DNA from 2 places in the Micromonospora sp. WMMD987 genome. Region 2 is predicted to be linked to the other one. Evidence: riboswitches for the same ligand, from Rfam matches in the RefSeq annotation. Region 2 holds a riboswitch; the other holds the start of a gene.
The links. Region 2 has a riboswitch for thiamine pyrophosphate ahead of thiE (thiamine phosphate synthase). Riboswitches for the same ligand answer to the same signal wherever they lie in the genome.
Positions count from the first base shown of each region.

Region 1 (14,468 bases), 660 kb from region 2:
CGGATCGATCCGGACGTGGCGCAGGCGTGGCGACGCGGTGACGACGCCACCGTCGACGCGCTCGCCGCCCTGGAGCTGCGTCGACTCGGTCTGCGCGCCGGCCGTTAGGCACCGTCACCTGTTGTGTCCCCCCGGCCCGCAGGCTTAGATGATGGTAAATGTCTTAGGTCTGCAGGCCGTCGGCGTGCGTCGGCACGGACGGCCCGGAGAGGGAGCGTCCCCATGCCCGTGTCCCGCAGTCGGTCGATCCTCGCGGCGGGAGCCGCCGGGGTGGTGGCGGTGCTGGCCGCCACCCTCATCGGCCTGCCCCCGGCCAGCGCCGCCACCGGTGACGGCTCCCCCACCGACGCGAACATCGCCTTCGTCGGTCGCTGGGACCGCAGCAACAGCACCGCGTACGTGCCGAACTGGGCCGGTGCCTACCTGCGGACCGGGTTCACCGGCACCACGGTCAAACTGCGGCAACGCCGCACCATCGACCTCTACTACAGCATCGACGGGGCCGATTTCCGGTACCTGACGAACGTCAGCGGCACGGTGAACCTGACCCCCACCCCGCTGCGCGCCGGCAACCACACGCTGGTGGTGTCGTACCGGGTGGTCGCCGGCTCCTACACCGGGGACGCGGTGTTCCAGGGGCTCACCCTCGACTCGGGCGCGCGTACCCTGCCGGCGGTGGTACGACCCCGGCTGATCGAGTTCGTCGGCGACTCCATCACCCTCGGCACCACCTCGTCACGGACGGCGCTGACCGCGTACGGCTGGCTGACGGGCGAGCAGCTCGGCACCGAACACACCCAGCTCGGCTACGGCGGCGGCTGCCTGGTGGCGACCGCCGACGGTTGCGTCAGCGTGGCCAGCCAGTTCCTCCGGACCGGGTACGCGGCCAACAGCCCGGCCTGGGACTTCACCCGCTACCAGGCGGACGCCGTGGTGATCAACCTGGGCACCAACGACCGCAGCCACGGGGTGAGCGGCGCGGACTTCCAGAACCAGTACGCCACCTTCATCCGTACCGTGCGGAGCAGGTACCCGCGTGCGGCGATCTTCGCGCTGCGCACCTTCAGCGGCCGGTACGCCGCCGAGACCGCCGCCGCCGTCACGGCGGTCACCGGGGCCGGCGACCGCAACGTGTTCTACGTGGACACCACCGGCTGGCTGCCCGCCGACGGGCTGAGCGACTCGGTGCACCCCAACGACGCCGGTCACCGGGCGATCACGGCCCGACTCGCCCCGGTCGTCGCCGCGAAGCTGTCCACCACCCCGACGCCGACCCCCACCACCGTGCCGCCCACGACCACCGCGCCGCCGACCACGCCCCCGGTGACCACCCCGCCCCCGGTGACCACGGCGCCGCCCACCACGGCGCCGCCCACCACCACGCCCCCGGTGACCACCCCGCCGGCCGGCGGCACCGGCTGCGCCGTCGGGTACGCCGTCACCGGGCAGTGGCAGGGCGGCTTCCAGGGCGAGGTGACGATCCGCAACACCGGCACGGCCCCGGTCGACGGCTGGACGCTCCAGTGGACGTTCAGCGACGGCCAGCGGGTCAGCCAGGCGTGGAACGCCAGCTACACGCAGAGCGGCGGCACCGTCCGCGCCACCAACGCCGGCTGGAACGGCACGATCGCGGCCGGCGCGTCGGTCAGCTTCGGCTTCCTCGCCGACGTCGCCGGCACGAACAACCGCCCCACCGGGTACGCCCTCAACGGCACCGCCTGCGCGCTGTCCTGACCGTCGCCCGTGGTCCGTCGCCCGGGGCGACGGACCACGGCACCGACGACCACGGTGTCCGGTCCGGTCACCCGGACCGGACCGCGTCACCGCAGGTAGGCCGAGAGACCGAGCTGCTGGTTGCGCAGCGCGGTGGCCACCACGCCGGCGATCTGCCGGGCCCCGGCCGTCTCGAAGTGGGTGTGGTCGGCACAGAAGAACGCGCCGACCGCGCCCGAGTTGTAGTCGCCGTTGTTGGGGCAGAGCCGCAGCGTGTTGTAGAGCGTGTAGCTCAGCTTGTGCAGGTCGATGACAGGGACGTTGTTGGCCCGGCCCGCGTCGAACGTCTCGGTGAGGAAGCCCCGGTTGCCCACGGCGGTGCTGCCGGAGCAGGTGATCGCGGCGGCCGGGGTGAGGAAGACCGGGTACGCGCCGCGCTGCTGGGCCGCCCGGGCCATCACCCCGAGCAGTTCCTTGTACCGGGCGGAGCCGACGTGCCGGTTGCAGGTGGCGCTGCCGTCGTTGATGCCGAACTGGATGAACAGGTAGTCGCCGGCCTTCATCCCGCCGCTGGCGTTCAGCATGGCCTGCCAGCGGGTCGAGTAGGTCTGCGGGTTGATCACGCATTCGCCGGCCGAGTTCATCGTGGTGGTGACGTTCGGGTCGTACAGCCAGGTCTGGATGCTGCGTCCGCCGACCGCGCTGTTCACCACCGTCGCGTTGCCGTTGAGGTACTGCCCGAACTGGTTGCCCCAGCCGACCGGGCAGGCGCCGCTGGACGACGGGTTGGCCACCGTGGAGTCGCCCGCCAGCCACACGGTGATCTTGGCCTGCGTCGAGGGGGTCGGGGTGGGCGTCGGCGTCCGGGTGGGGGTGGGGGTTGGCGTCGGGGTGGGGGTGGCCGGGGTGGACGGCGGGGGGCAGGGTGTGGCGGTCGGCGTCGCACCGGTGCAGGAGACCCCGTTGAGCGCGAACGCGGCGGGGACCGGGTTCGCGGTGGTCCACCCCCCGTTGAAGCCGAAGCTGACACCGGCCCCGGTCGCGATGGTGGCGTTGTAACCCACGTCCTTCGCGCTGACCGCCGTCCCGTTCTGGGTGACGGTCGCGTTCCACGCCTGGGTGACCCGCTGTCCGCTGGCGAAGGCCCAGGTGAGCGTCCAGCCGGAGACCGGATCGCCGAGGTTGGTGATGGTGACGTCCGCGCCGAAGCCGCCCTGCCATTCGCTGCTGACCCGGTAGTCGACCCGGCAGCCGGCCGCCGCCGCACCGGCACCGGCCGCGACCGCCACCCCGCCCGCCAGGACCGCCAACGTGATCGCGCCCAGTCCGGCGACCCGTCGTCGCGCTGCTCTCATGGTCCACTCCTCGTCGCTGGTGCCGGCCCGCCCCCACCTGGACGACCGCCGCGCCCCGCACCGGGGCGCAGAGCCGGTCGCGCATCCGGGACAGGAAGGGACAGTAATCGATACTACTCGATGTCGATCCGTGCCCCGCGTCCCCTGATCAGCCACGACGGGTGGACCCGACCCGCCGGAAAGCGTCCCGCCGGGCCCGTGGGCGGTCACGGTCGGCCGCCGGGCACCGGCACCGGTTCGTCTAGGGTGGTGCGGTGCTCTACTTCCTGATCGTCATCGCCGTGCTGCTGCTGGCGTACGCCGCCGTGCTGGTCAGCTTCGTCCGGCGCGGACGCAAGATCCCGCCACAGGCGTACCTGGTGCTGGCCCTGCTCAACGGGCTCATCCTGGCGGCCGTGCTGGCCTGGGCCGTCGCCCGCTGACGCACCGGCCGGCCCGCACCGGCCGCCCGTCCGGCGTCGGCCGCCACCCGCCGCACGCCGGCCACCATCGACCACACACCGGCCACCACCCGCCACGCGCCGGGGCTCACCCGTCACGCGCCGGGAGCCCACCCGCCACGCGCCGGGGGCTCACCCGGCCATCGTCGGCCCGGGTGAGCCCCCGGCCCACACCATCCCCCACCACCCCACCGGCGGGTCAGTCGCCGGTCAGCACCACCGGGTCGTCATCGTCGTCGTCGAGGTCGTCCTCGCCCCAGTTGCGCCGGACGAACGGCAGGATCACCCAGAACGTCAGGAACCACAGGCCGGTGATCACGGTGAGCACCACGGCGATGCCGGTGTCGAGCACGAAGTCGGCGATCAGCAGGACCGCGCTCACCATGGCGACCAGCATGAAGGCCAGGCCACCGGTCGCCATCCGGTGGGCGAAGCGGACCAGCTCCGGCTTGCGGCCCTGGCGGAACAGCGCCCGGTGGAAGGCGACCGGCGAGATGATCATCGCGGTGGCCGCGGCGGCGGACAGCAACGCGAGAATGTAGACGTCCCGCTGGAACTCGCTCGTCCGGGTGAAGCCGTTGCTGAACGGCAGGGTCAGCAGGAAGGCGAAGAGGATCTGCACGCCGGTCTGGGCGACCCGCAGCTCCTGGAGCAGATCGGCGAAGTTGCGCTGCCAGCGCTGCTTCTCGGATTCCTTCGACACGCGCTACCTCCGGGGTGAGACGTACGGCCGGCGGGGGCGTCCCCGTCGGCAGCAACGCCTGTGCCCCATCGATACCTGACCGAAACCGATTCACGATCCCCGCTCCGCAAGATCGCGCTCGATCCATGTCGTAGTGGCCTCCCTCCGCGCGGATACCACTACTACCGGGATCGAGCACCACTACTACCGGGATCGAGCACCACCGGGGTGGGGCACCACCGGGATCGGGCGTGACCCGGCTGTCCGGCAGAGGTCAGCCGGCCCCGCGGACCCGGGCCAGGATCGCCTCGGCCAGCGGTCCCGGGGCCTGGTCGGGAATCCAGTGACTGACCCCGGGGAGCACCACGAAACGGTAGTCCCCCGACACGTGCCGGGCACACGCCTGGGCGGCGGTACGCCCGACCGCCACGTCCCGGTCGCTCCACACGTAGCTGGTCGGCACCGGCACCGGGCCGACCACCTTCAGGTCCCGCCCCGCCATCGCCCGGTACCAGTTCAGCGCCCCGGTCAGCGCGCCCGGCAGCAGCATGTGCCCGGCGTACCGGGCCACCCGGGCGGGGTCGCCGACGCCCGCCAGCAACCGGCGCAGGACCGCCCCCCGCCAGGCCAGCAGCACCTTCTCCGCCAGACCCGCCCGACGGAACAACGCCATGTACGCCGAACGTGCCCGCTGCCCCCGGTCGGCGGTCAGCGCATACCCGAAGGCGGCCGGATGGGGCACGGAGACCGCGGTGAGGGTACGCACCCGTTCCGGGTGCCGGGCGGCCAGCGCCCAGGCGACGATCGCGCCCCAGTCGTGCCCCACCACGTGCGCGGCGTCGACGCCCAGCGCGTCCAGCAGCGCCACCGCGTCGGCGACCAGCTCCGGCAGCCGGTACCCGGCCACCCCGGCGGGCCGGGCGTCGGGCGAGTAGCCCCGCTGGTCGGGGGCGTAGCTGCGCAGCCCGGCGGCGTGCAGGGCGGGCACCACCGCGTCCCACTCCCCACCGTGCTGGGGGAAGCCGTGCAGCAGCAGAACGACCTCGCCCCCCTCGGGGCCACCCGCCCGAACGTCGAACGTCAGTCCCCGCGCCGGCACCCGCATGACCGGCAGCCTACCCAGCCCCGACGGTGCCGCGCCCCGGCCGGACGCCCGCCGGTGGCCGGCGACCCGGACGCCCGGCGGACCGGTGACGAATGCCGGGAACCGTGGCCTGCTGGGTCGTTGCCGCAGGTCGGTGCTAGCGTCTGCCGAGACAACTTCACATCCGACAGGGGAGCGCACAGCGCTGAGAGTGCGGGCACCGCCCGCAGACCCTCGAACCTGATCTGGGTAATGCCAGCGCAGGGAGTTCGGTCGACCTCCAGCCGCGCCGCCGTCCGGCAGCACACCGGACGCGGCGTGCGTCTTCTCCTGGTTCGCTCGCTGGACTGGGAGTACCGACATGAAGCACACCGACAGCAACCGGTGGCGCACCATCGACATCGTGGTCGCCGCCGTGATCGCCGTGGCCTTCGGCGTCATCTTCTGGGCCTGGGGCCTGGTCTGGAAGGCCGCCGACCCGGCGTTCGCCGCCGCACCGGCCAGCCAGGCCGTGATGTACGGCGTCTGGCTGGTCCCGGCGGTCCTCGGCGGCCTGGTGATCCGCAAGCCCGGGGCGGCCCTGTTCTGCGAGGCCGTCGCCGCCACCGTCTCCGCGCTGCTCGGCGCGGAGTGGGGCGGGGTCACCATCGTCCAGGGGCTGGTCCAGGGGCTCGGCGCGGAGCTGGCCTTCGCCGCGTTCCGGTACCGGTCGTACCGGCTGCCGGTGGCGGTGCTGGCCGGCGCGATGACCGGGCTGAGCGCCGCCCTGTTCGACTTCTTCGTCTGGAACGCGAAGTACGCCCTGACCAGCTACCGCCTGCCGTACGCGGCACTGACCGTGGTCAGCGCCGCCGTGGTCGCCGGGGTCGGCGGCTGGTACCTGACCCGCGCGCTGGCCGAGACCGGGGTGCTGGACCGGTTCCCCGCCGGGCGTGACCGCAGCCTGGTCTGACCCTCCCCTGGCGACCATGGAGGTGCCGGCGACGTGGCGAGTGTGAGGCTGACCGGCTTCGGCTGGCGGCACGCCGGGCGACGGGCCTGGGCGGTACGCGGGGTGGACCTGCGCGTCGACCACGGGGAGCGGGTGCTGCTGCTGGGGCCGTCCGGGGCCGGCAAGAGCACCCTGCTGGCCGCGCTGGCCGGGCTGCTGCCGGCGGACTCCGGCGAGCAGGAGGGTGTCGTCGAGGTCGACGGCCTCGATCCGGCCAAGGCCCGCGAGCGGGTCGGCACCGTGTTCCAGGATCCGCAGTCCCAGCTGGTGATGGCCCGCAGCGGCGACGACGTGGCGTTCGGCCTGGAGAACCGGGGGGTGCCCGGCGACGAGATCTGGCCCCGGGTCGACGAGGCACTGCGCCGGGTCGGCTTCCCCTACCACCGGGACCGGCCCACGGCGGCGCTGTCCGGCGGCGAACAGCAGCGGCTCGCCCTGGCCGGCGTGCTGGCGCTGCGCCCCGGGCTGCTGCTGCTCGACGAGCCCACCGCCAACCTCGACCCGGCCGGCGCGGAGCTGGTCCGCCGGGCGGTGGCCGGCGCGCTGGACGCCGACACCACGCTGGTCCTGGTCGAGCACCGGGTCGCCGACGCGCTCGCCCTGGTCGACCGGGTGGTGGTGCTGGCACCCGGCGGCGGGGTCCGGGCCGACGGGCCACCGGAGGCGGTCTTCGCCGCCCACGGTGCCGCGCTCGCCGCCGAAGGTGTCTGGGTACCCGGCCACCCCACCGTGCCCCGGCGGGCCGCCGGGCCGCCGGGCGCGGAGCTGCTCACCGTCGACCGGCTCGGCCTGCCGCCCCGGCTGGCCCCCACCGACCTGGTGGTACGCGCCGGTGAGGCGCTCGCCGTCCGCGGCCCCAACGGGGCCGGCAAGTCCACCCTCGCCCTGCTCCTCGGTGGCCTGCTCCGCCCCGGCACCGGCCGGTCCACCGCCACGGCCGCGCTGGCCGGCGGGGACACCCGCACGCCACCGCACCGCTGGCGGGCCGCGTCCCTGGCCGGTCGGATCGGTTCGGTGTTCCAGGATCCGGAGCACCAGTTCGTCACCCGGACCGTCCGCGACGAGCTGGCCCTCGGCCCGCGCCGGACCGGTCGCCCGGAGACCACCGTCCGGGCCACCGTCGACGGGTTGCTGGACCGGCTGCGGCTGAACCACCTCGCCGGGGCCAACCCGTACACCCTCTCCGGCGGGGAGGCCCGCCGGCTCAGCGTGGCGACCGCCCTGGCCACCGCGCCCCGGCTGCTGATCTGCGACGAACCCACCTTCGGCCAGGACCGTCGGACCTGGGGCGAGCTGGTCGACCTCTTCGCCGACCTGCGCGACGGCGGGCACGGCGTCGTCTGCGTCACCCACGACGTGGACTTCGTGGCCGTGCTCGCCGACCGGACGGTCACCTTGCGCCCCGCCCGGGAGGGTTCGTGATCGGCCTCGGACCCGTCGCGACGCCCGGTGCGCCGCTGGCCCGGCGCAACCCGGTGGCGAAGCTGGCCGCCGGTCTCGTCTTCTCGTTCGTCCTGGTGGCCAGCCTCGACCCGGTGGCACCGGCGGTCGCGATCGCCGTCGAGTTGGCGCTGCTGCCGCTGTTCGGCATCCGTTACCGGGTGCTGGCCCGCCGCGCCCTGCCGCTGCTGGCCGGGGCGGTCGGCGTCCTGGTCACGCTGGTCCTGTTCGCCGCCGACCGGTCCGGCCCGGTGCTGTGGGCGGCCGGGCCGCTGCTGGTCACCTCGGGGGTGCTGGTCACCGCGCTCGGCCTGGTGCTGCGGATGTTCGCGGTCGCCCTGCCCGGCGTGATCGTCTTCGCCACCACCGATCCGACCGACCTGGCCGACGCGCTGGTCCAGAACGCGCGGGCGCCGGCCCGGTTCGCGATCGGCGCGCTGGCCGCGTTCCGGCTGGTGCCGCTGCTCGGGCAGGAGTGGCAGATGTTGACCATGGCGCGTCGCGCCCGGGGGGTGGACGCCGGCCGCAACCCGCTGGCCCGGCTGCGGCTCTTCGTCTCCACCGCGTTCGCCCTGCTGGTGGGGGCGATCCGGCGCGGTACCCGGCTGGCGGTGGCGATGGACGCCCGGGGATTCGACGCCGGCGTCCCCCGTACGGTGGCCCGCCGGCAGGTGTTCCGTCCGGCCGACTGGCTGCTGATCGTGGGGGCCGCCGTGCTGGCCGGCGGGGCGCTCGCGGTCAGCGTGACGCTCGGCACCTTCCGCCCCCTGATCGGCTGACCGCCGGGCCGACGACGGGCGTCCCGGCGCACCAGCGGTATCGCGGCGGACCGGATACCGCTGGTGCGCCGGGCGGGCACCGCTCACCCGGCTGGTGGCCCGGTCAGCTCCGCCGGAAGGCGTACCGGCGGTTCTGGCCCTGGACGGTGGTGGAGCCGGCCCGGACCGACCGGGCCGACCGGTCCCGGGACGGCGGCGGCGGGGTCGACCGGGTGCCGGTCGACGCCGGCACGACGGCCGGCGGGACCGGACCCGCGGGTGTCACGGTGAGCGCCGCGAGCACCGCCGGATCCACCTCCAGCGGGGCGGTTCCGGGACGGCGGGACTTCTTCGGACTGCGCTTGGTGGGCATACGCTGCCTCCTTGAACGTGCGGAGGACCGCGCCGGCACGCGAACGGCGGGCGGCGGTCGACGGACGGGGATCGGCCCCGGACGACCGCCCACCGGACATCCCTGCGACGGGAGGGTGGAAGATGCGGACGCCCGAGCACGCGGACCCGCGGCCACGGCGGCGGGTCGGCTCTCAGAAAGGGCGTCAGATGCGCATGCCGTCACGCTAACCGACCCCCGCGGTCGGCGCACCCCTTTTTCCGCCCGACGCCGTCCGCCGTGCCGGCGGCACGGACGCGACCACCCTGTGACACTGGGTGGACGGCGGCTGCCGGCCTCCGGGCGCGCACGATACCGTCGCAACACACAGGTGACGTGAGAGGTGGCGGGTACGGATGACGCAACAGGCGACGGCGCAGATCGGCGTGACCGGGCTGGCGGTGATGGGTCGCAACCTGGCCCGGAACCTGGCCCGGAACGGGTTCACCGTGGCGGTGCACAACCGCTCCCCGGAGCGCACCCGCAGCCTGGTGGCCGAACACGGCGACGAGGGCACCTTCGTGCCGTCGGAGTCCCTGGCGGACTTCGTCGGCTCGCTGGAGCGGCCCCGCGCGGTGATCGTCATGGTCAAGGCGGGTGCCCCCACCGACGCGGTCATCGACGAGCTGGTGCCGCTGCTGGAGGAGGGTGACATCGTCGTCGACGCCGGTAACGCGCACTTCGCCGACACCCGCCGTCGGGAGGAGACGCTGCGCGAGCACGGGCTGCACTTCGTCGGCACCGGCGTGTCCGGTGGCGAGGAGGGCGCGCTGCTCGGCCCGAGCATCATGCCGGGCGGTTCGGCGGAGTCCTACCAGAAGCTCGGGCCGATGTTCGAGAAGATCGCCGCGCAGGTGGACGGCGTCCCGTGCTGCCAACACGTCGGCCCCGACGGCGCCGGCCACTTCGTCAAGATGGTCCACAACGGCATCGAGTACGCCGACATGCAGCTCATCGCCGAGGCGTACGACCTGCTGCGGGCCGGGCTGGGCGCGACCCCGGCGGAGATCGCGGAGATCTTCCGGGAGTGGAACACCGGCGAGCTGGAGTCTTTCCTCATCGAGATCACCGCCGACGTGCTGGCGCACACCGACGCCGCCACCGGCAAGGCGTTCGTCGACGTGGTGCTCGACCAGGCCGAGCAGAAGGGCACCGGCCGTTGGACGGTGCAGATCGCCCTCGACCTGGGCATCCCGATCACCGGCATCGCCGAGGCGACCTTCGCCCGGTCGCTGTCCGGGCACGCCGGCCAGCGCGAGGCGGCCCGCCGCACCTTCGGCGACGCGGGTGAGAAGTGGCAGGTCGAGGACCGGGACGCGTTCGTCGAGGACGTCCGCCGGGCACTGCTGGCCAGCAAGATCGTCGCGTACGCGCAGGGCTTCGACCAGATCCGGGCCGGCAGCCGCGAGTACCACTGGGACATCGACCTGGGCGGCACCGCCACCATCTGGCGGGGTGGCTGTATCATCCGGGCGCGCTTCCTGGACCGCATCCGGGAGGCGTACGACTCGCAGCCGGAGCTGCCGACGCTGCTGGTCGCGCCGTACTTCGCCGACGCGGTGAGCGACGGGGTGCCAAGCTGGCGTCGGGTGGTGGCCGACTCGGCACGGGCCGGCGTGCCCACCCCGGCCTTCTCCTCGTCGCTGGCCTACTTCGACGCGCTGCGCGCGGAGCGGCTGCCGGCGGCCCTGATCCAGGGCCTGCGGGACAACTTCGGCGCGCACACCTACCACCGGGTCGACCGGGAGGGCGCGTTCCACACGCTGTGGGCGACCACCGACCGCTCCGAAGTGGCCGGCTGACCCACCACACCTTCCCGGCGTGCCGCGGTGTCCCCCGGTGGGGCACCGCGCTCACCGGACCCGCACCAGTGCTACGCGAACGCCCCGCCGTCCCGGTGACAACCGGGTGGCGGGGCGTTCGCCGTGGGGTCAGTGGTGACCGCTGGTCACCGGGAAAGCCGGTGCCCGGCGGTCACCAGAACCGGCGACGCCGGGCGGCCTTCTGGGGGCGCAGCACGTCGGCGCCCCGGGTCAGCATCCGGCTCACCCCGCTCGGTCCGCGCCGGGACTCCAGGCTGTGGCTCAGCCGACGGGCACCGGCCGCGGCCAGCGGCACGGCGACCGCCATGACCGCCCACTGCGCGATCCGCTTCTGAATCATGTGTGCTCACCTCCGCGATTGGCTGCCCGTCCCGGTGGTACCCCAGGGGCGAGATCACCAATCGTGACCGGAGCGACGGTCAGCGTGGTGGGGCGACCGGGTTCGGCAGCGCGCCACCGAAGCGACGGTCCCGCTGGGCGTACAGCTCGCAGGCGTACCAGAGGTGGCGGCGGTCGAAGTCCGGCCAGAGGGTGTCCAGGAACACCAGCTCCGCGTACGCCGACTGCCAGAGCATGAAGTTGGAGATCCGTTCCTCGCCGGAGGGGCGCAGGAAGAGGTCCACCTCGGGGACCTCCGGGTGGTAGAGGTACTTCGCCACGGTCTTCTCGGTGACCCTGTCCGGGTCGAGCCGGCCGGCGGCCACCTCCCGGGCGATCGCGGCGGCGGCGTCGGCGATCTCGGCCTGGCCGCCGTAGTTGACGCAGAACTGGAGGGTCAGCGTCGAGTTGCCCCGGGACATCTCCTCGGCGGTCTGCAACTCGGCGATGACGCTCTTCCACAGCCGGCCCGCCCGCCCCGACCAGACCACCCGTACGCCCAGCTCGACGAGCTGGTCGCGGCGGCGACGGATGACGTCCCGGTTGAAGCCCATCAGGAACCGGACCTCGTCCGGCGAACGCCGCCAGTTCTCGGTGGAGAAGGCGTACGCCGACAGGTAGGGAATCCCCAGCTCGATCGCCCCCTCGACGGTGTCGAAGAGGCTGAACTCGCCCTGCTCGTGGCCCTTGGTGCGGGGCAGCCCGCGCTCCTTGGCCCAGCGGCCGTTGCCGTCCATCACCACCGCGACGTGCTTCGGCAGCGCCTCGGCGGGCAGCGCCGGCGGACGCGCCCCCGACGGGTGCGGGGTCGGCGGCACGGGCTCGCGTCGGCCGGACCTCAACGATCGGATCACTCGGTCATCTCCTTGTCCCCACCCTGCACACCGACGCCCCCACCCTCCACACCGGCCCGGGGCGGGCGCACCGGACCGCTCCCCGTGGGGCCGCCCCGGTCGACCAGCGGCAGCGAGCGTAGCGCGCGTTCCAGGTGCCACTGCAGGTGCGCCGCGACCAGGCCGCTGCACTCCCGGCGTACCCCGGTCTCGGTGGCGTCGGCGACCTGCCAGTCGCCGCTGGTGAGGGCGGACATCAGGTCGATGGTGGCCGGCGCGGGGTGGGCCGCGCCGGGTGGCCGGCAGTCCGGGCAGACCGCGCCCCCGGCCGGCACGGAGAACGCCCGGTGCCGCCCCGGGGTGCCGCAGACCGCACAGGCGGTCAGCGCGGGCGCCCACCCGGCCAGGGTCATCCCCCGCAGCAGGTACGCGTCGAGCACCAGCGTGGTGGCGTGCTCGCCCCGGGACAGCGCCTTGAGCGCGCCGAGGGTGAGCTGGAACAGCCGCAGCGACGGCTCCCGCTCGACCGGGGTGAGGCGTTCGGCGGTCTCCGCGATCGCGCTGGCCGCCGTGTACCGGGGGTAGTCCCCGAGGAAGCGCTTGCCGTACAGGTCGATGCCCTCGACCTGGCTGACGCTGTGCAGCGAGCTGCCGGTGTTGCCCTTCGGGTCACCGGCGAGCTGGAGGTCGACGTGGCCGAACGGTTCCAGCCGGGCACCGAACTTGCTGGTGGTGCGGCGTACCCCCCGGGCCACCGCGCGCAACCGGCCGTGCCGGCGGGTCAGCAGGGTGATGATCCGGTCGGACTCGCCCAGCTTCTGCACACGCAGCACCACCGCGTCGTCGCGGTAGAGCTGTCGGCGGTACCCGGCCATCGGGTCATTCTCCCTCGGGGTGGGAAATCAGGGTCGGCTCGGGGTGGCACGGCGCTCCGCCCCGGATGTGCGGCAGGTGGCGACGGTCGTAGGTTGCTGGGCATGGCTCTTCCCCGCAGCATGGTCGCCCTGGGTGCGACCGCCGCCCTCATCCTCGCCACCGGGTGCGACACGCTGGCGTTCCGGCGGCTGGACTTCGACACCACCGAGGCGGCGAAGATCGCCCGGATCACCGTGCGGCCCGGTTCCGGGGACGTGGTGGTCCGCGCCACCGGCCCGGCCACCGGGGTACGCGTCAAGCGGGTGCTGCGCTACCAGGGAGAGCAGCCCGACGCCAGGTACGAGATCACCGGTGACGAGTTGGTGCTGGACACCGAGTGCGGTCCCCGCTGCTCGGTGTCGTACGACGTGACCGCCCCACCGGGGGTACGGGTGCAGGGCGAGGCGGGCTCCGGTGAGGTGGAACTCAGCAGGACCGGGTCGGTCGACTTCACCCTCGGCTCGGGCGACATCCGGATCGTCGACGTCGCCGGCCCGGTGCGGGTGGAGACCGGATCGGGCAACATCGAGGTGGTCAACGTCACCGGCCCGGTCGACCTGCGGGCGGCGTCCGGCGACGTCACCGGGACGCGGCTGGGCGGCGAGGTCTCCGCCGAGACCAGCTCCGGCAACATCACCCTCACCCTGGACCAGCCGGCCTCGACGCGGGCGCACGCGGGCAGCGGGGACATCGAGCTGACGGTGCCGGCCGGTCGGTACCGGGTGAAGTCGGACGCCGGCTCGGGGGACACCGAGATCGGGGTCACCAACGACCCGGGCGCAGCACTGCTGCTGGACCTGGCGACCGGCAGCGGGAACGTGACCGTCGTGCAGCGCTGAGCCGGCCGGTGCGCCTCACCGGGCCTGCGCCTCACCGGGCCTGGGCTTCGGCGGTCCCCGGTTCGGGCACCCGGGGACCGGGCACGGCGGCGGCCCGGCCGGCGCCGGCACCGGTGCCGGGCGACACCGTGCCCGGTCGGGACGGGAGGGGGCCGGGGGCCGGCTCGGGACGACCGCCGGCGACCGGCCCGCGGCGGTCGGGGGCCGGGTCGGGGTGACCGCCGGGGAGCAACTCGGGGCGGCGACCGGCGGCCACGTCCTCCACCCAGCCGACCAGCAGGGTCACCACGCCGACCAGCAGGAAGACGAGCACCACCCGGATCGCCAGCCCCCACGGGTCGCGGGGGGACCAGCCGACCAGACCCACCAGCGGGGTGAGCGCCACCACGAAGGGCATGTGCCACAGGTAGACGGTCAGCGCCCGCCGGTTCGTGATCGTCACCAGCCGGCCGAAGATCCGGTTTCGGTCCACCCAGGCGGCGGCGGCCGGGGCGCGACCGATGACCACCAGGATGAACGCCGCCGACCACAGGGCGTTGCCCAACGGGATGTCGTTGAGGTCGTAGCCGCGCGGTCCGGGGTGGCTGAGGATCCACGCCCCGCCGGCTCCGGCCAGCAGCACCGCCACCGGCACCAGCACCCGGCCGGCCAGCCGGCGCAGCATGCCGTCGTGGTGGGCGAAGCCGAGCAGCCAGGCACCGAAGTAGAGGCCGAAGTCGCGCGGCACCGCCGAGGTGGTCGGCAGGATGCCCGCCTCGATCGCGACCAGCAGCAGGTAGGGGGCGGCCAGGGTGGGCAGCGGCGCGCGGCGGAAGAGCCACAGTGC
Region 1 is NZ_CP120861.1:5,544,811-5,559,278, forward strand. Features, by position in the region: gene O7612_RS23325 (hypothetical protein) at 1-108, shown strand, start outside; gene O7612_RS23330 (cellulose binding domain-containing protein) at 223-1,734, shown strand; gene O7612_RS23335 (cellulose binding domain-containing protein) at 1,821-3,068, opposite strand; gene O7612_RS23340 (hypothetical protein) at 3,323-3,490, shown strand; gene O7612_RS23345 (DUF6328 family protein) at 3,708-4,211, opposite strand; gene O7612_RS23350 (alpha/beta hydrolase) at 4,465-5,295, opposite strand; TPP riboswitch at 5,454-5,559, shown strand; gene O7612_RS23355 (ECF transporter S component) at 5,636-6,226, shown strand; gene O7612_RS23360 (ABC transporter ATP-binding protein) at 6,260-7,687, shown strand; gene O7612_RS23365 (energy-coupling factor transporter transmembrane component T) at 7,684-8,484, shown strand; gene O7612_RS23370 (hypothetical protein) at 8,588-8,836, opposite strand; gene gndA (NADP-dependent phosphogluconate dehydrogenase) at 9,211-10,656, shown strand; gene O7612_RS23380 (hypothetical protein) at 10,829-11,017, opposite strand; gene O7612_RS23385 (isoprenyl transferase) at 11,097-11,873, opposite strand; gene recO (DNA repair protein RecO) at 11,906-12,763, opposite strand; gene O7612_RS23395 (DUF4097 family beta strand repeat-containing protein) at 12,866-13,642, shown strand; gene O7612_RS23400 (acyltransferase) at 13,674-14,468, opposite strand, start outside.
Region 1: it holds a riboswitch for thiamine pyrophosphate, as region 2 does, so the genes downstream of both, O7612_RS23355 (ECF transporter S component) here and thiE (thiamine phosphate synthase) in region 2, are expected to answer to the same signal.

Region 2 (14,468 bases):
TCGGCTGCAACAACTTCGGCCGCAAACTCGACCTCGACGGCACCCGGGCCGTGGTCGACGCCGCGCTCGACGCCGGGATCACCCTCTTCGACACCGCCGACATCTACGGTGAGCCCCCGGGCGGCTCCGAGGAACTGCTCGGGCAGGCCCTCAAGGGCCGCCGGGACGACGTGGTGCTGGCCACCAAGTTCGGCATGTCGATGGGCGGGCGCAACGGTCGCGACTTCGGGGTGCGCGGTTCCCGGCGGTACGTGGTGCGGGCGGTCGAGGCGTCGCTCCGCCGGCTCGACACCGACCACATCGACCTCTATCAGCTGCACGAGCCCGACCCGGACACCCCGATCGACGAGACGCTCGCCGCGCTGGACGACCTGGTCCGCGCCGGTAAGGTCCGCTACCTGGGCAACTCCAACTTCTCCGGCTGGCAGATCGCCGACGCCGACTGGACGGCGAAGACCCGGGGGCTGACCCGGTTCGTCAGCGCGCAGAACCACTACAACCTGCTCCACCGGGACGCCGAGGTGGAGATCATCCCGGCCTGCGAGCGCTTCGGCCTGGGCCTGCTGCCGTTCTTCCCGCTGGCCAACGGGCTGCTCACCGGCAAGTACCAGCGCAACACCGCCCCGCCCGCCGGCAGCCGCCTCTCCGGCGGTGGCCGGTACGCCGAGCGGCTGGCCGCCGCCCGCTGGGACACCATCGAGGCGCTCGGGGCGTACGCGGAGCAGCGGGGGCTCACCCTGCTCCAGGTCGCCATCGGCGGGCTGGCGGCCCGGCCGGCGGTGGCCTCCGTCATCGCCGGGGCGACCACGCCCGAGCAGGTGCGGGCGAACGCCGCCGCCGGCACCTGGCAGCCCGGCGACGACGATCTCGACGCCCTGGACGCCCTGCTCTGACCGTCCGGTCGGCCCCCGGCCGGGGCGGACGGCACTCGGTCGGCGCGTACGGCCGTCGCGCCGCGTGGCACCTCCACCCGGCCGGTCGAGCCGACCCGCCCGGGGCGATTCCGGCCCGGTGGGGCCGACGCGTCGGCCCCGGACACCGGTGGTGTCCGGGGCCGATCGGTCGCCGGTGGGAACGGTACCGGGGCCTCAGCCGCCCAGACCGGCCGGCTGGTCCCCGGGGCCGGGATCGGCCCGACGGCGACGCCAGAGCAGCGCCGCGGCCGTGGCGGCGACCACCACGAGTCCGCCGGCCAGCCACGGCCACCACCGGGATCCGGCCGGATCCGTCCCGGCCGCCGGGCGCTCGGCGGCGACCGGTGACGGCGACTGGGCCACCCGGGCCTGCACCTGGGCGGTCGCCGTGCTCTCGTACGGGGCGGGCGCGCTGACCGTCACCCGCCAGTCGCCGGGGGCGAGCAGCGGGCCGCTGCTGTAGAAGCCCTGCCCCTCGCCGGCCGGGGCGATCTGCACCGGACCGGCCGTCCGGCCACCCTCGCCCTCGGCGGTCACGGTGAGCCGGACCGGCTGGTCCAGCCGGTGCCCGTCGGCGTACACGGCCATCACGGTGACCCCGCCGGCGCCGTCACCGGCCACGGTCAGCTTGACCTTCCCGCCGTGCGCCGCCGCCGGACCCGCCGGCAGGGCCACCAGGCCCGCCACGACCAGCGCGGCGGCGAGGGCTCTGAAGCTACGCATCGACGTCTCCTTCCGATGTGGAGGGGCCGCTCCCACCGTCGGTGTCGACGGTGGGAGCGGCCCCGTGGTGCTCCTTACAGCGAACCGCCCTTGGCGATCCGGGTGGGGTCGGCACCGAGCCGGCCCGCCCCGTCGACCGACTTGTTGTCGTTCGCCTTGACGCCGGCCTTGGTGGCCGCGCCGCCGAGCCGGACGATCATGGCGTCGGCGTCACGGACCAGCACGTCCCGGACATCGGTGTCGGTCACCACCGCGGTGTCGGTGGCCAACGCCTTGAAGGCGGTCAACTGCTGCACCGCCCGCTTGTCGTTGCCCGCCGCCTCGGACTCCCGCACCGCGTCCAGCTTGTTGGACAGCTGACGGTGCGCCTTGGTGGTGAGTCGTCCGGTCGCCTTGAACCGGTCCAGCAGGTTCTGCATGTCCCGGAACGAGGTGGTGACGAAGAACCGGACCGTCGAGGTGGTGGAGTTGCCCGCCTTGTCGGTCGCGGTCACCGTCAGCTCGTGCAGGCCGAGCGGCAGCTCGTACAGCGCCTGCAGGGTGCCGCTGGTGTACGCCCGGCCGTCCAGCACGCCGGAGGTCGTCTTGATGCCGGAGGTCGGGTCGACCGCCTGCCACGAGATCCGGACGTCCTGGCTGTCACCGTAGAGCTGGCCGTCGGCGATGCCGGAGACCAGCAGCGTCGGCTTGGTGCCGTCGATCTTCACGACCGCCGACTTGAGCGCCTCGACGTTGCCGGCGGCGTCGGTGGCCCGGTACAGCAGCTCGTGCGTGCCGTCCCCGGTCACCTCGACCGGCGTGGTGTACGCCGTCCAGGCGCCACCGTCGAGCGACCACTCCAGCTTCTTCACCCCGGAACCGGCGTCGGTGGAGGTGATCACCACCGGGACGGTGCCGTTGTGCCAGCCGTCGTCGTTGGCCGGGGCGAACGACGCCGAGCTGACCGGCGCGGTGGCGTCGATCTTCACGGCGACCTTCTTCGTCGCCTCCACGTTGCCGGCCGCGTCCGTCGAACGGAACCGCACCTCGTGGGTGCCGTCCCCGGTGACCTGCACCGGTCCGGTGTACGCGGTCCACGTGGTGGCCCCGTCGAGCTGGTACTCGGTGCTCGCCACCCCGCTACCGCCGGCCTCGTCGGCCGCCGCCAGCGTCACCGTGACCGGGCCGGTGTACCAACCCTCGGTCGGGGTGCCGGAGACGGTGGCCGTGGTCACCGGGGCGGTCGTGTCGGCCGCCTTGGTGGAGAGCCGGAAGTAGTCGAACGAGGCCGTCTTCGAGGTGGCCGCGTTCGCGCCGAGGGTGAACAGACCGATCTTCGGGGTGGCCCCGACGGCGGCGTTCGTCACCGTCTCGAACGTGGTCCACTCCTGCCCGTCCGCCGAGTAGGACGCGGTGAAGGTGTCACCGGCCCGGGCCAGCCGCAGGTGCCACACCGCCGAGGTCAGGTTGGAGACCTGGGGCTGCGGGTTCTGCGTCACCCCGGCGAGTTCGCCACGGAACTCGATCCGCCGCGACGGCGTCTGACCCGCCTGGTTGTCCACGATGAAGTCCAACTTGACGTAGTTGTCGTCGTCGGCGTGGACGATCAGACCGGCCTGCTGGTACTGCTCGGCCAGCGCGCTGCCGTCGACCTTCGTCTCCAGGGTCCAGTCGCCGCTCGGCGCGGTCTGGAGGATGAAGTTCGTCGGACCGGTGTTGCTGGTGCCGTAGATGTCACCCTTCGGCACGTCGATCTTCAGCGCGCCGTCGACCACCCGGTAGGCGGCCGGGTCCTCCCGGAGCACCGCGTTCCACCGGCACTTGTCGAGCGTGGTGCCGGTGAACTCGTCCGACGGGACGACCGGGCCGGCCGGAGCGTCCGGCGAGACCAGGAACGACTCGAACACCGCGTCCACCACCGGAGCGGTGGTGCCGCCGTTGAGGGCGAGCAGACCGATCCGCGGGTTGGTGATGCCGGCCAGCGCGGCGGACCGGCCGACCGGGGTGAACGTGGAGCCGTCGGTGGAGAACTGCGCGGTCAGGTTGGTGCCGTCGCTGATCAGCCGCAGCCAGATGGTGTCACCGGCCGGGGCGGCCACGGCGTCGGCCGCGTCGTTGCGGGGCGTTCCGGCGGTCTCCCGGATGAACTCCACCTTGCGCGACCCGCCGTAGAGCAGGTCGACCTTGGCGTAGTTGTCGTCGTCGCCGTAGATCAGCAGGCCGGCCTGCTGGTAGTCGGCGGTGACGGGCACGGTGACCTTCGTGGTGGCCTGCCAGGCCCCGCTGGGTGCGGGCTGGAGCACCAGGTTGGTCGCGTCGTTGCGGGAGCCGTACAGGTCACCCGAGGACGTGGGCAGCCGCAGCGCGCCGCCGGAGACCGAGTAGAGCTGGTTCTCCCGGACCACCGACCAGCGGTCCTTGTCGAGGGTGTTGCCGGTGAACTCGTCCGACCGCGCTCCCAGGCAGGAGTTGGTCGGCGCGTCCACCTTGACCGGGACGGTCGCGTAGGACTTCGCGCCCCGCTTGTCCGTCACCGTCAGGGTGGCGGTGAAGGCGCCCGGGGTGGTGTAGGTGTGGGTGGCGTTCAGGGTCGTCGCCGTCCCGCCGTCACCGAAGTCCCAGGCGTACGTCAGCGGGGTGTCACCCTCGGCGTCGGTGGCCGTGCCGGTGAAGGTCACGGTGACCGGCGCGGTGCCGGTCGCCGGGGTGGCGGTGGCCGTCACCTGCGGCGGCGCGTTGTCGGTCACGCCCCGGCCGATGAAGTCCATCCAGTTGACGTTGAACAGCGAACCCGCGCCACCGGCCGGGTCCTTGGCGACGAAGTACAGCGCGCCCTCCGCGCCGGCCGTCACCGGCGCGGTCACGTCGACGAACTGCTGCCAGCCGCCCGTGGCCGGTACGGTCGCCGTGGCCACGACCGGACCGTCGACGGCCCCGGCGTGCACGTCGATCCGACCGCCCTGGGCCTCGGAGGCCACCCGGAACCGGATCTGCTCGACCCCGGTCAGGTTGGCCGGGACGAGCGACCACCAGTCGCCGTCCTCGATGAAGCCGATGTTCTGGCCGCCACCGGCGGTGTCGCTGGTGGTCTCCTTCTGCACGCCCGGGTCACCGCCGCCGGTGCTGCCCGGGGCCCGCCCGGTGGCCGTGTAGTACTCGGCCTGCTTGCGCTTGGGCTGGAGGATCTCGATCGCCCGACCGGTCAGCGGGCCGGCGCCGCCGGTGCCGCCGTCGTCGGTGTAGGTGGCCTCGAAGACCGCGAAGACGTTGGCCTCCGCGCCGTGACCGGAGGCCAGCGAGGTCTGCACGGTGCCGGTGCAGCCGGTGTGCTGCTCCAGCGGGTGGGCGTGCTCGTCGTGGCCGAGCAGCACCTGGAGCTGCACCCGGTCACAGTCGACGGTGCCGTCCTCCGGGTCGGTCACCTTGATCGTGTACTTGACCTGGTCGCCCCAGTCGAAGAAGCCGCCGCTGGGCGGGAACTCGATGGTCACCGTCGGGGCGGTGTTGCCGACCGTCACCGGCACGTTCGCCACGGCGGTACGGCCCTTGGGGTTGGTCACGGTGAGCTGCGCGGTGTAGTCGCCGGCCGTGGTGTAGGTGTGGGTGGGGTTCGCCTCGGTGGAGGTCTGCCCGTCACCGAACTTCCACGCGTAGGTCAGCGTGCCGCCGTCCGGGTCACGCGACCCGGCGCTGGAGAACTTCACGGTCAGCGGGGCGGCCCCGGAGGTGGGGTCGGCGCTGGCCTCGGCGATGGGGGCGCGGTCACCGGCCGTGTAGTCGATCCGGTAGACCCCGGAGTCGTCGTTGTTGCCGCCGAAGCCGGTGCCCCACTCGATCATGTAGAGCGCGCCGTCCGGGCCGAACTCGAAGTCCATCGGACGGATCATGGGCATGCCGGTGAGCAGCTGGTTGATGTCGATCAGCGTCTTGCCGTCCGGGCTGACCTGCATCGTGTACAGCTTCGACTGGTTCCACTCGCCCATGACGGCCTTGCCGTCGTAGTACGCCGGCCACTTGCGGGTGGAGGTGTTGTCGGCGTCGTACCGGTAGACCGGGCCGCCCATCGGGGCGCCGCCGCCACCGATCTCGGGGAAGCGCGGGTCACCCGCGTAGCCGTAGTCTACGGTGGCCGGGACGACCGGCGGGAGGTTGGTCAGGCCGGTGTTGTTCGGCGAGTCGTTCACCGGCGCGGCGCAGTCGAACTTCGCGCCGCTCGGCCCGGACGGGAAGGTGTAGTCGTTGTACGCCCGGTTGTTGCCGACGCAGTACGGCCAGCCGTAGTTACCCGGCGCGCTGACGATGTTCCACTCCACCAGGCCCTCGGGGCCCCGGTTCGGGTTGGCCGCCGAGGCGTCCGGCCCGTAGTCGGCGACGTAGAGGGTGTTGCTGGCCGGGTCGATACCGATCCGGAACGGGTTGCGGAAGCCCATGCCGTAGATCTCGGGACGGGTCTTCGCGGTGCCCGGGGCGAACAGGTTCCCCGCCGGGATGGTGTAGGTGCCGTCGTCCTCCGGGTGGATCCGGATCACCTTGCCGCGCAGGTCGTTGGTGTTGCCGGCGCTGCGCTGCGCGTCGTAGTCCTGGCGGCCGGGCCGCTCGTCGATCGGGGTGAACGCGCTCGACTCGAACGGGTTGGTGTTGTCGCCCGTGGCCAGGTAGAGGTTGCCCTGCGAGTCGAAGGTCATGCTGCCGCCGGCGTGGCAGCAGGTGTTGCGCTGGGTGTCGACCTGGAGCACGACCTTCTCGGTGGCCTTGTCGATGGTGTCACCGTTGACGGTGAACCGGGACAGGTAGTTGCGCGGTGCGCCACCGGCCGGTGCGTAGTACAGGTAGATCCACTTGTTGTCGGCGAACTTCGGGTCGAGGCGCAACCCGATCAGGCCGTCCTCGTTGCCGGTGAAGACGTCCAGCCGGGTCGCGGTGACCGTGTTGCCGGTGTCCGGCTTGACGATCTGCACCCGGCCGTCGCGCTCGGCGTAGAACACCCGGCCGTCCGGAGCGATGTCCAGCTCCATCGGGTTGTTGGTGTTGCTGTCGAGGGTGACCTTCTCGAAGTTCGCGGTCTTGGTGGCGCCGCAGTCCGCGTTCTCCACCCCGGCCGCGGTACGGATGCCGCCGAGCAGGTGGGTGAGGAACTCGGGCTCGGTGTACGACGCCTGGGTATGGCCGCCGCCGGTGTACCAGGACCGACCGCCGTCGTAGTCCTGGCACCAGGCGGTGGGGTGGTCGGCGCCCATCGCGCCGGCACCCGGGCTGTAGGACTTCTCGTCCAGGCTGGCCAGGACGTGCACCTTGGAGCGCGGGTTGGTGCGGAAGTTGTACCACTCGTCGAACCGGGACCAGCGGTCCGGCAGGGTGGCCGTCGACGGGTGCGCGTGGTCCTCGACCTTGACGGTGGCCTGCTGGTTGGCCGGGTGGCCGGAGAAGTACGCGCCGACCAGGTTGCCGTACCAGGCCCAGTCGTACTCGGTGTCCGAGGCGGCGTGCACGCCGGCGTAGCCGCCGCCGGCCTTGATGTAGCGCTCGAACGCGGCCTGCTGGGTGCTGTCGAGCACGTCACCGGTGGTGGAGAGCCAGATCACCGCCTGGTACTTGGCCAGGTTGGTGTCGTTGAAGGCGGCCCCGTCCTCGGTGGTGTCGACGGTGAAGCCGTTGTCGGTGCCGAGCTTCTGGATCGCGGCGATGCCGGCCGGGATGGCGTCGTGCCGGAAACCGGCGGTCTTGGAGAAGACCAGGACGGAGAACGGTTCGGCGGCTGCCGCCGCCGGTGCCGGGGCGGCCTGTGGCCGGGCCGCCGCGACGGGAGCGGCCTGGGCGGGGGTACCGCCGATCAGGCCGCTGGCGAGTAGGGAGAGGGCCAGTAGACCGGCTCCGAGTGGGCCGCGACGTACGCGGCGATGGCGGGATGGAGACACTCCATGCTCCTTTTGTCCGTATTGGACAGTGGTGGGGGCATGGGGACGACTCGCCGCAGACCGTCCCCGGTCGGATCGGTGTGGGCCCGCCGAGGTCCGCACCGGTGGCGATCCGGTGCGGGCCACGCCGAGGCCTCGCGCCGGAATAATGTCGATCGGTTGAACAAATTAGCGCCGCTGGATTGGTTTCCGGCAAGGCATGAGCATGTAACGATTCGGTATCGCCGACTCACCTTTCCGGCTTATGTGGAGAGAGGGGGTAAAAGATAGTCATCGACAGTGTTGGATCAATCTAGCACCCCTTGGCGGATCAGCAGATCTGTCGTACGGTCACAGGCACGTAACCCACGGGAGCCCGGTACACCGGGCTGAGAGGGGGGCTGAGAGCCCCCGACCGTCGAACCTGATCCGGATAATGCCGGCGCAGGGAGGAGAGTTGCCGTGCCGCCCCTCGGCCGACTGCACCTGATCACCGACACCCGGCCCGGGTGCGACCCCCTCGCCATCGTGCGGGCCGCCCTCCCGGTGGCCCGCGCCGACCTGGTCGTCCAGGTCCGGGTCACCGACGAGACCACCGACCGGCAGGCCTACGACCTGGCCCGGCGGGTCCGCGCCCTCTGCCTGCCGTACCGGGCCAGCTGCCTGGTCAACGACCGGCTGCACGTGGCCCTCGCGGTGGACGCCGACGGCGGCCACGTCGGCGCGGACGACCTGCCCGTGGCGGCGGCCCGCCGGGTGCTCGGCGTCCACGCCGTGCTCGGCGCGACCGCCCGGGAACCCGGTGGCGCGGCGCGGGCGGTGGCCGCCGGGGCCAGCTATCTGGGTGTCGGCCCCTGCCACCGGACCACCACCAAGATTGGCCTGCCCGACCCGATCGGCCCCGCCGGGGTACGGGCCGTCGCCGAGGCCGTGGCCGTGCCGGTGATCGCCATCGGCGGCGTCACCGCCGCGACGGTGCCGGCGCTGCGGGCCGCCGGGGCGTACGGGGTGGCCGTGGTCGGGGCGCTCTCCGCCGTCGCCGACCCGGGCCGGGCCACCGCCGAGCTGATCGCGGCCCTGACATGCTGACCCGGGCCGGCGGCCCGGACCGGGTCACCGCCGGGCCGACCCCGGCCCCGACATGCTGACCGGGCCGGACGTCGCCGTCGTCGGGGCGGGACCGGTCGGGTTGGCGATCGCCTGGCGCTGCGCCGCCCGTGGCCTGCGGGTGGTCGTGCACGATCCGGCCCCCGGCTCCGGTGCGTCGCGGGTCGCCGCCGGCATGCTCGCCCCGGTCGCCGAGGCCTACTTCGGGGAACGGGAGCTGACCGGGCTGCTCGTCGAATCGGCCGCCCGCTGGCCGGGCTTTGCCGCCGACCTGACCGCCGCCGCCGGCACCGGGTTCGGACACCGCACGGACGGAACCCTGGTGGTCGGGCTGACCGGGGACGACCTGGCCGAGGCACGCCGGCTCTGGACGTACCAGCAGGGGCTGGGACTGCCGATCAGCGCGCTGCCGCCCTCGCAGCTCCGCGACCGCGAACCGGCGCTGACCCCCCGGCTGCGCGGCGGGGCGGTCGCCCCCGGCGACCACCAGGTCGACCCGCGCCGGCTGGTCGCCGCGCTGCGGACCGCCGCCGAACGGGCCGGCGTGACCCTGCTTCCCGGCGCGGTGACCCGGCTGGCCGACCTGGTCGCGCCGGTCGTCGTGGTCGCCGCCGGGTGCGGCGCCACCGCGCTGACCGGGCTGCCGGTCCGCCCGGTCAAGGGCCAGGTGCTGCGGCTGCGCGCGCCCGACCACCGCCCGCCCGGCTTCCGGCACGTCATCCGGGGGTACGCCGACGGCGAGTCGGTCTACCTGGTCCCCCGGGACAGCGGCGAGGTGGTGGTCGGGGCGACCGTGGAGGAACGCGCCGACACCGAGGTGACCACCGGGGCGGTGCTGCGGCTGCTCCGGGCCGCCGTCGACCTGGTCCCCGAACTCGCCGAGTACGAGCTGGTCGAGGCGACCGCCGGGCTGCGCCCCGGCACCCCGGACAACGCACCGGTCCTCGGGCCACTGCCCGGCCGGCCCGGCGTGCTCGCCGCCACCGGCCACCACCGGCACGGCATCGTGCTCACCCCGGTCACCGCCGACCTGATCACCGAGCTGATCGTCACCGGGAAGCCGGACCCGCTGCTCACCCCGTTCACCGCCGACCGGTTCCACTGAGGAGGACACGTGCGACTGATCGTCAACGGCGTCGACCGTGAGCTGACCGGCGGCGCGACCGTCGCGGACCTGGTCGCCACGGTCACCGGGCAACGGCGCGGGCTCGCCGTCGCGGTCAACGGCGAGGTGGTGCCCCGGGGCGGCTGGCCGGTCACCCCGCTGCGCGACGGTGACCGGGTCGAGGTGCTCAGCGCCGCCCAGGGCGGGTGACCCCGATGCCCCTCACCATCGCCGGACAGACCTTCACCTCACGGCTCGTCCTCGGCACCGGCGGCGCGGCCAACCTGCACGTGCTGGAACAGGCGATCCGGGCCTCCGGCACCGAACTGGTCACCCTCGCCCTGCGCCGGGTCGACACCGCCCCCGGCACCGCCGGCGGACTGCTCGACCTGCTCGACCGGTGCGCGGTGAAGCTGCTGCCCAACACCGCCGGCTGCTACACCGCCGCCGACGCGGTGAAGGTGGCCCGGCTGGCCCGGGAGGCGTTCGACACCGACTGGGTCAAGCTGGAGGTGATCGGCGACGAACGCACCCTGCTCCCCGACGGGGTGGAGCTGCTGCGGGCGGCCGAGGAACTCGTCGCCGACGGCTTCGTCGTGCTGCCGTACACCTCCGACGACCCGGTGCTGGCCCGTCGGCTGGCCGACGTCGGCTGCGCGGCGGTGATGCCGGCCGGTGCCCCGATCGGCTCCGGACTGGGGGTGACCAACCCGCACCACATCCGACTGATCCGGCAGAGCGTCGACGTGCCGGTGATCCTCGACGCCGGGATCGGCACCGCCTCCGACGCGGCGCTCGCCATGGAGCTGGGCTGCGACGGGGTGCTGCTGGCCAGCGCCGTCACCCGGGCCGCCGACCCGCCGGCGATGGCCACCGCCATGCGGTACGGCGTCCGGGCCGGGCGGCTCGCGTACACCGCCGGCCGCATTCCCCGCCGCTTCCACGCCCTCGCCTCCACCCCCGACGACGGAAGACCCGACCTGTGACCCGCCCCCGCCCCCTCGACGGCTGCCCGCCCGCGCCTGCGTCCCCGCCCCCCGCTGTACCTGCGCTCCCACCTGTGCCTGCGCTCCCACCTGTGCCTGCGCTCCCACCTGTGGCGGCGTCTGCGGCCTGGGCGGGGGCTAGTAGATCTTGGAAGAAATCGGCCCCCCAGGGGGCCACCTGCTTCCAAGATCTCTGCACCGGCAACGGCGTCGAGGCCCGAGGGGGCGCCGTCGGGAGGTGGGTCGGTTGGTGACCGGGACGGTGCGGACGGGGCCGGGGGCGGGGCGGGGCGACAGTCGGCCGTCGGGGGTGCTGCTGCTGACCGACCGGCGGGCGGCGCGGACGGACCTCGTCGACGTGGTCGCGGGGGCGGTGCGGGGTGGGGTCCGCTGGGTGGTGCTGCGGGAGAAGGACCTGCCCCGCGCCGAACGGGCCGCCCTCGCCGTCGACCTGCGGGCGGTCCTGGCCGGGAACGGCGGCACCCTGATCGTCGCCGGCCCCGACCCGCTCGAAGACGGCCCCGACCCGCTCGAAGACGGCCCCGACCCGCCCGGCCCGGACCCGGGTGGTGCCGGTGGGGCAGTGCATCTGGCGGCGGCCGGGCCGTACCCGCCGCCGGCCGTGCGGCTCGTCGGCCGGTCCTGTCACGACCCGGCCGAGCTGGCCCGACTCAGCACCGAGCACTACGTGACGCTCTCGCCGGTCTGGACCACCCGCAGCAAACCCGGCTACGGCCCACCCCTGCACCCGGACGGGCTGCGCCGGCTGGTCCGGCTCAGCCCGGTGCCCGTCCTCGCCCTGGGTGGCATCGAGACCCCGCAGCAGGTGACGGCCTGTGTCGAGGCGGGCGCGGTCGGGGTGGCGGTGCTCGGCGCGATCATGCGGGCCGCCGATCCCACCGAGACCGCCGCGACCCTCACCAGCGCCTTTGCCCGCAGCCCGATCAGCGACGCGGGCCCCGAGGAGGGGACATGACACCGACGACCGTGCTGACCATCGCCGGCTCCGACTCCGGCGGCGGTGCCGGCATCCAGGCCGACCTCAAGGTCTTCGCCGCCCTCGGCGCGTACGGCACCAGCGTGCTGACCGCCGTCACCGCGCAGAACACCCGGGGCGTGGACGCCGTGCTGCCGCTGCCCCCGCGCACCGTCACCGAGCAGCTCGACAGCGTGCTCGCCGACTTCGCGGTCCGGGCGGTGAAGACCGGGATGCTGGGCACCCCGGCGGTCGCCGACGCGGTGGCCGAGGCGGCGAAGGCGGGCCGGCTGCCGCACCTCGTCGTCGACCCGGTGCTCGTCGCCACCAGTGGACACCGGCTCGGGGTGGTGGCGGCGGTCGAGCGGCTGCTGCCGTACGCCCGGGTGGCGACGCCGAACTGCGCGGAGGCCGCCGCCCTCACCGGACGCCCGGTGACCACGGTCGGGGAGATGGTCGAGGCGGCACAGACGCTGGCGGCCGGCGGCCCGGAGTTCGTGGTGGTCACCGGCGGCGACGTCGACGCGGGCGGCGAGTCGGTCGACGTGCTGGCCGGCGGCACGACGACCACCCTGCTCCGCGCGCCCCGGGTGGACACCCGGCACAGCCACGGCACCGGCTGCTCGTTCTCGGCGGCGATCGCCGTCCGGCTCGCGGCCGGCGACCCGGTGCCGGTCGCGGTCGCCACCGCCAAGGAGTACGTCACCCGCGCGCTGACCGGCGGGCGGGACTGGGAACTGGGCGCGGGACGCGGCCCGCTGGACCACTTCGGCTGGTCCCGATGACCATCAGGGAGGCTGTCATGCAGGCACGTCGCAAGGTCTACGTCGAGGGATCCCGGCCGGACGTCCGGGTGCCGTTCGCCGAGGTGGAACTGACCGGGGACAACCCGCCGGTCCGCCTCTACGACACCTCCGGACCCGGCTCGGATCCGCAGGTGGGGCTGCCGCCGCTGCGCGGGCCGTGGATCGCCGAGCGGGGCGACGTCGCGCCGGTCCGGGGGGCCGGCACCCCGCTGGCCGGCGTCGACGCGAAACGCCCCACCCAGCTCTGGTACGCCCGCGCCGGGGTGGTCACCCCGGAGATGGAGTTCGTGGCGATCCGGGAGGGCATGCCGCCGGAGGTGGTGCGGGACGAGATCGCCGCCGGGCGGGCGGTGCTGCCGCTCAACGTCAACCACCCCGAGTGCGAACCGGCGATCATCGGTAGGGCGTTCCTGGTGAAGGTGAACGCCAACATCGGCACCTCGGCGGTGACCTCGTCGGTCGCCGAGGAGGTGGAGAAGCTGACCTGGGCCACCCGCTGGGGCGCGGACACCGTGATGGACCTGTCGACCGGCAAGCGGATCCACGAGACCCGGGAGGCGATCGTCCGCAACGCGCCGGTGCCGATCGGCACGGTGCCGATCTACCAGGCGCTGGAGAAGGTGGGTGGCGACCCGGTCAAGCTGAGCTGGGAGGTGTTCGCCGAGACCGTCATCGAGCAGGCCGAACAGGGCGTGGACTACATGACGGTGCACGCGGGGGTGCTGCTGCCGTACGTGCCGCTGGCGGTGGACCGGGTCACCGGGATCGTCTCCCGGGGCGGCTCGATCATGGCGGCCTGGTGCCTGGCGCACCACGAGGAGAACTTCCTCTACACCAACTTCCGGGAGCTGTGCGAGATCCTCGCCCGGTACGACGTGACGTTCTCCCTCGGCGACGGGTTGCGGCCCGGTTCGATCGCCGACGCCAACGACGAGGCCCAGTTCGCCGAGCTGCGTACCCTCGGCGAACTGACCCGGATCGCCTGGGAGTACGACGTGCAGGTGATGATCGAAGGTCCGGGCCACGTGCCGATGCACAAGATCAAGGAGAACGTGGACCTCCAGCAGGAGTGGTGCCACGAGGCCCCGTTCTACACCCTCGGCCCGTTGACCACCGACATCGCCCCGGCGTACGACCACATCACCTCGGCGATCGGGGCCGCGATGATCGGCATGTTCGGCACCGCGATGCTGTGCTACGTCACCCCGAAGGAACACCTCGGGCTGCCCGACCGGGACGACGTGAAGGCCGGCGTGATCGCGTACAAGATCGCGGCGCACGCGGCCGACCTGGCCAAGGGGCACCCCGGCGCGCAGGCCTGGGACGACGCGCTGTCGAAGGCGCGGTTCGAGTTCCGCTGGGAAGACCAGTTCAACCTGTCGCTGGACCCGGAGACCGCCCGCTCCTACCACGACGCGACGCTCCCGGCGGAGCCGGCGAAGACCGCCCACTTCTGCTCCATGTGCGGCCCCAAGTTCTGCTCCATGAAGATCACCCAGGAACTGAAGGAGTACGCCGCCCAGGGCATGCAGGGCAAGTCGGCCGAGTTCCGCTCCGCCGGCAACCGCGTCTACCTCCCCCTGGCCTGACCCTTCCACCTTCCCGCCCTCCTCGCCCGCCCCGCCCTCAGCCGTCGTGATCAGGAGGTCTGCGTCAACTGTGCGCGGAAGCCTGACGCAAACCTCTTGATCATCGTCGTGGTCGTGGTCGTGGTCGTGGTCGTGGGCCGGGGGAGGGAGCCGGGGGCCGGGGTGGGTGGGTGGGTCAGTCGCGGTGGTGGCGGCCGCTGGTGCGTAGTGAGCGGCGACCGCTCTCCCGTTCCGGTTCGTTGTCGGCCAGCGGCTTGCTCAGGCCGGCGACCCAGTCGACGTACTCGTCGTCGGGGGTCGCCTGCGCTGCGGTCCGGTCGTCTGCCTGCTCGACCTCGGTCGGTCGGTTACGCCGGAACAGTCCACGTCGGCCCTTGGTCTTTCCGGCA
Region 2 is NZ_CP120861.1:6,204,050-6,218,517, reverse strand. Features, by position in the region: gene O7612_RS26350 (aldo/keto reductase) at 1-893, shown strand, start outside; gene O7612_RS26345 (hypothetical protein) at 1,089-1,637, opposite strand; gene O7612_RS26340 (ThuA domain-containing protein) at 1,712-7,531, opposite strand; TPP riboswitch at 7,870-7,978, shown strand; gene thiE (thiamine phosphate synthase) at 7,973-8,599, shown strand; gene thiO (glycine oxidase ThiO) at 8,652-9,722, shown strand; gene thiS (sulfur carrier protein ThiS) at 9,732-9,932, shown strand; gene O7612_RS26320 (thiazole synthase) at 9,938-10,708, shown strand; gene O7612_RS26315 (thiamine phosphate synthase) at 10,959-11,684, shown strand; gene thiD (bifunctional hydroxymethylpyrimidine kinase/phosphomethylpyrimidine kinase) at 11,681-12,469, shown strand; gene thiC (phosphomethylpyrimidine synthase ThiC) at 12,487-14,079, shown strand; gene O7612_RS26300 (hypothetical protein) at 14,255-14,468, opposite strand, start outside.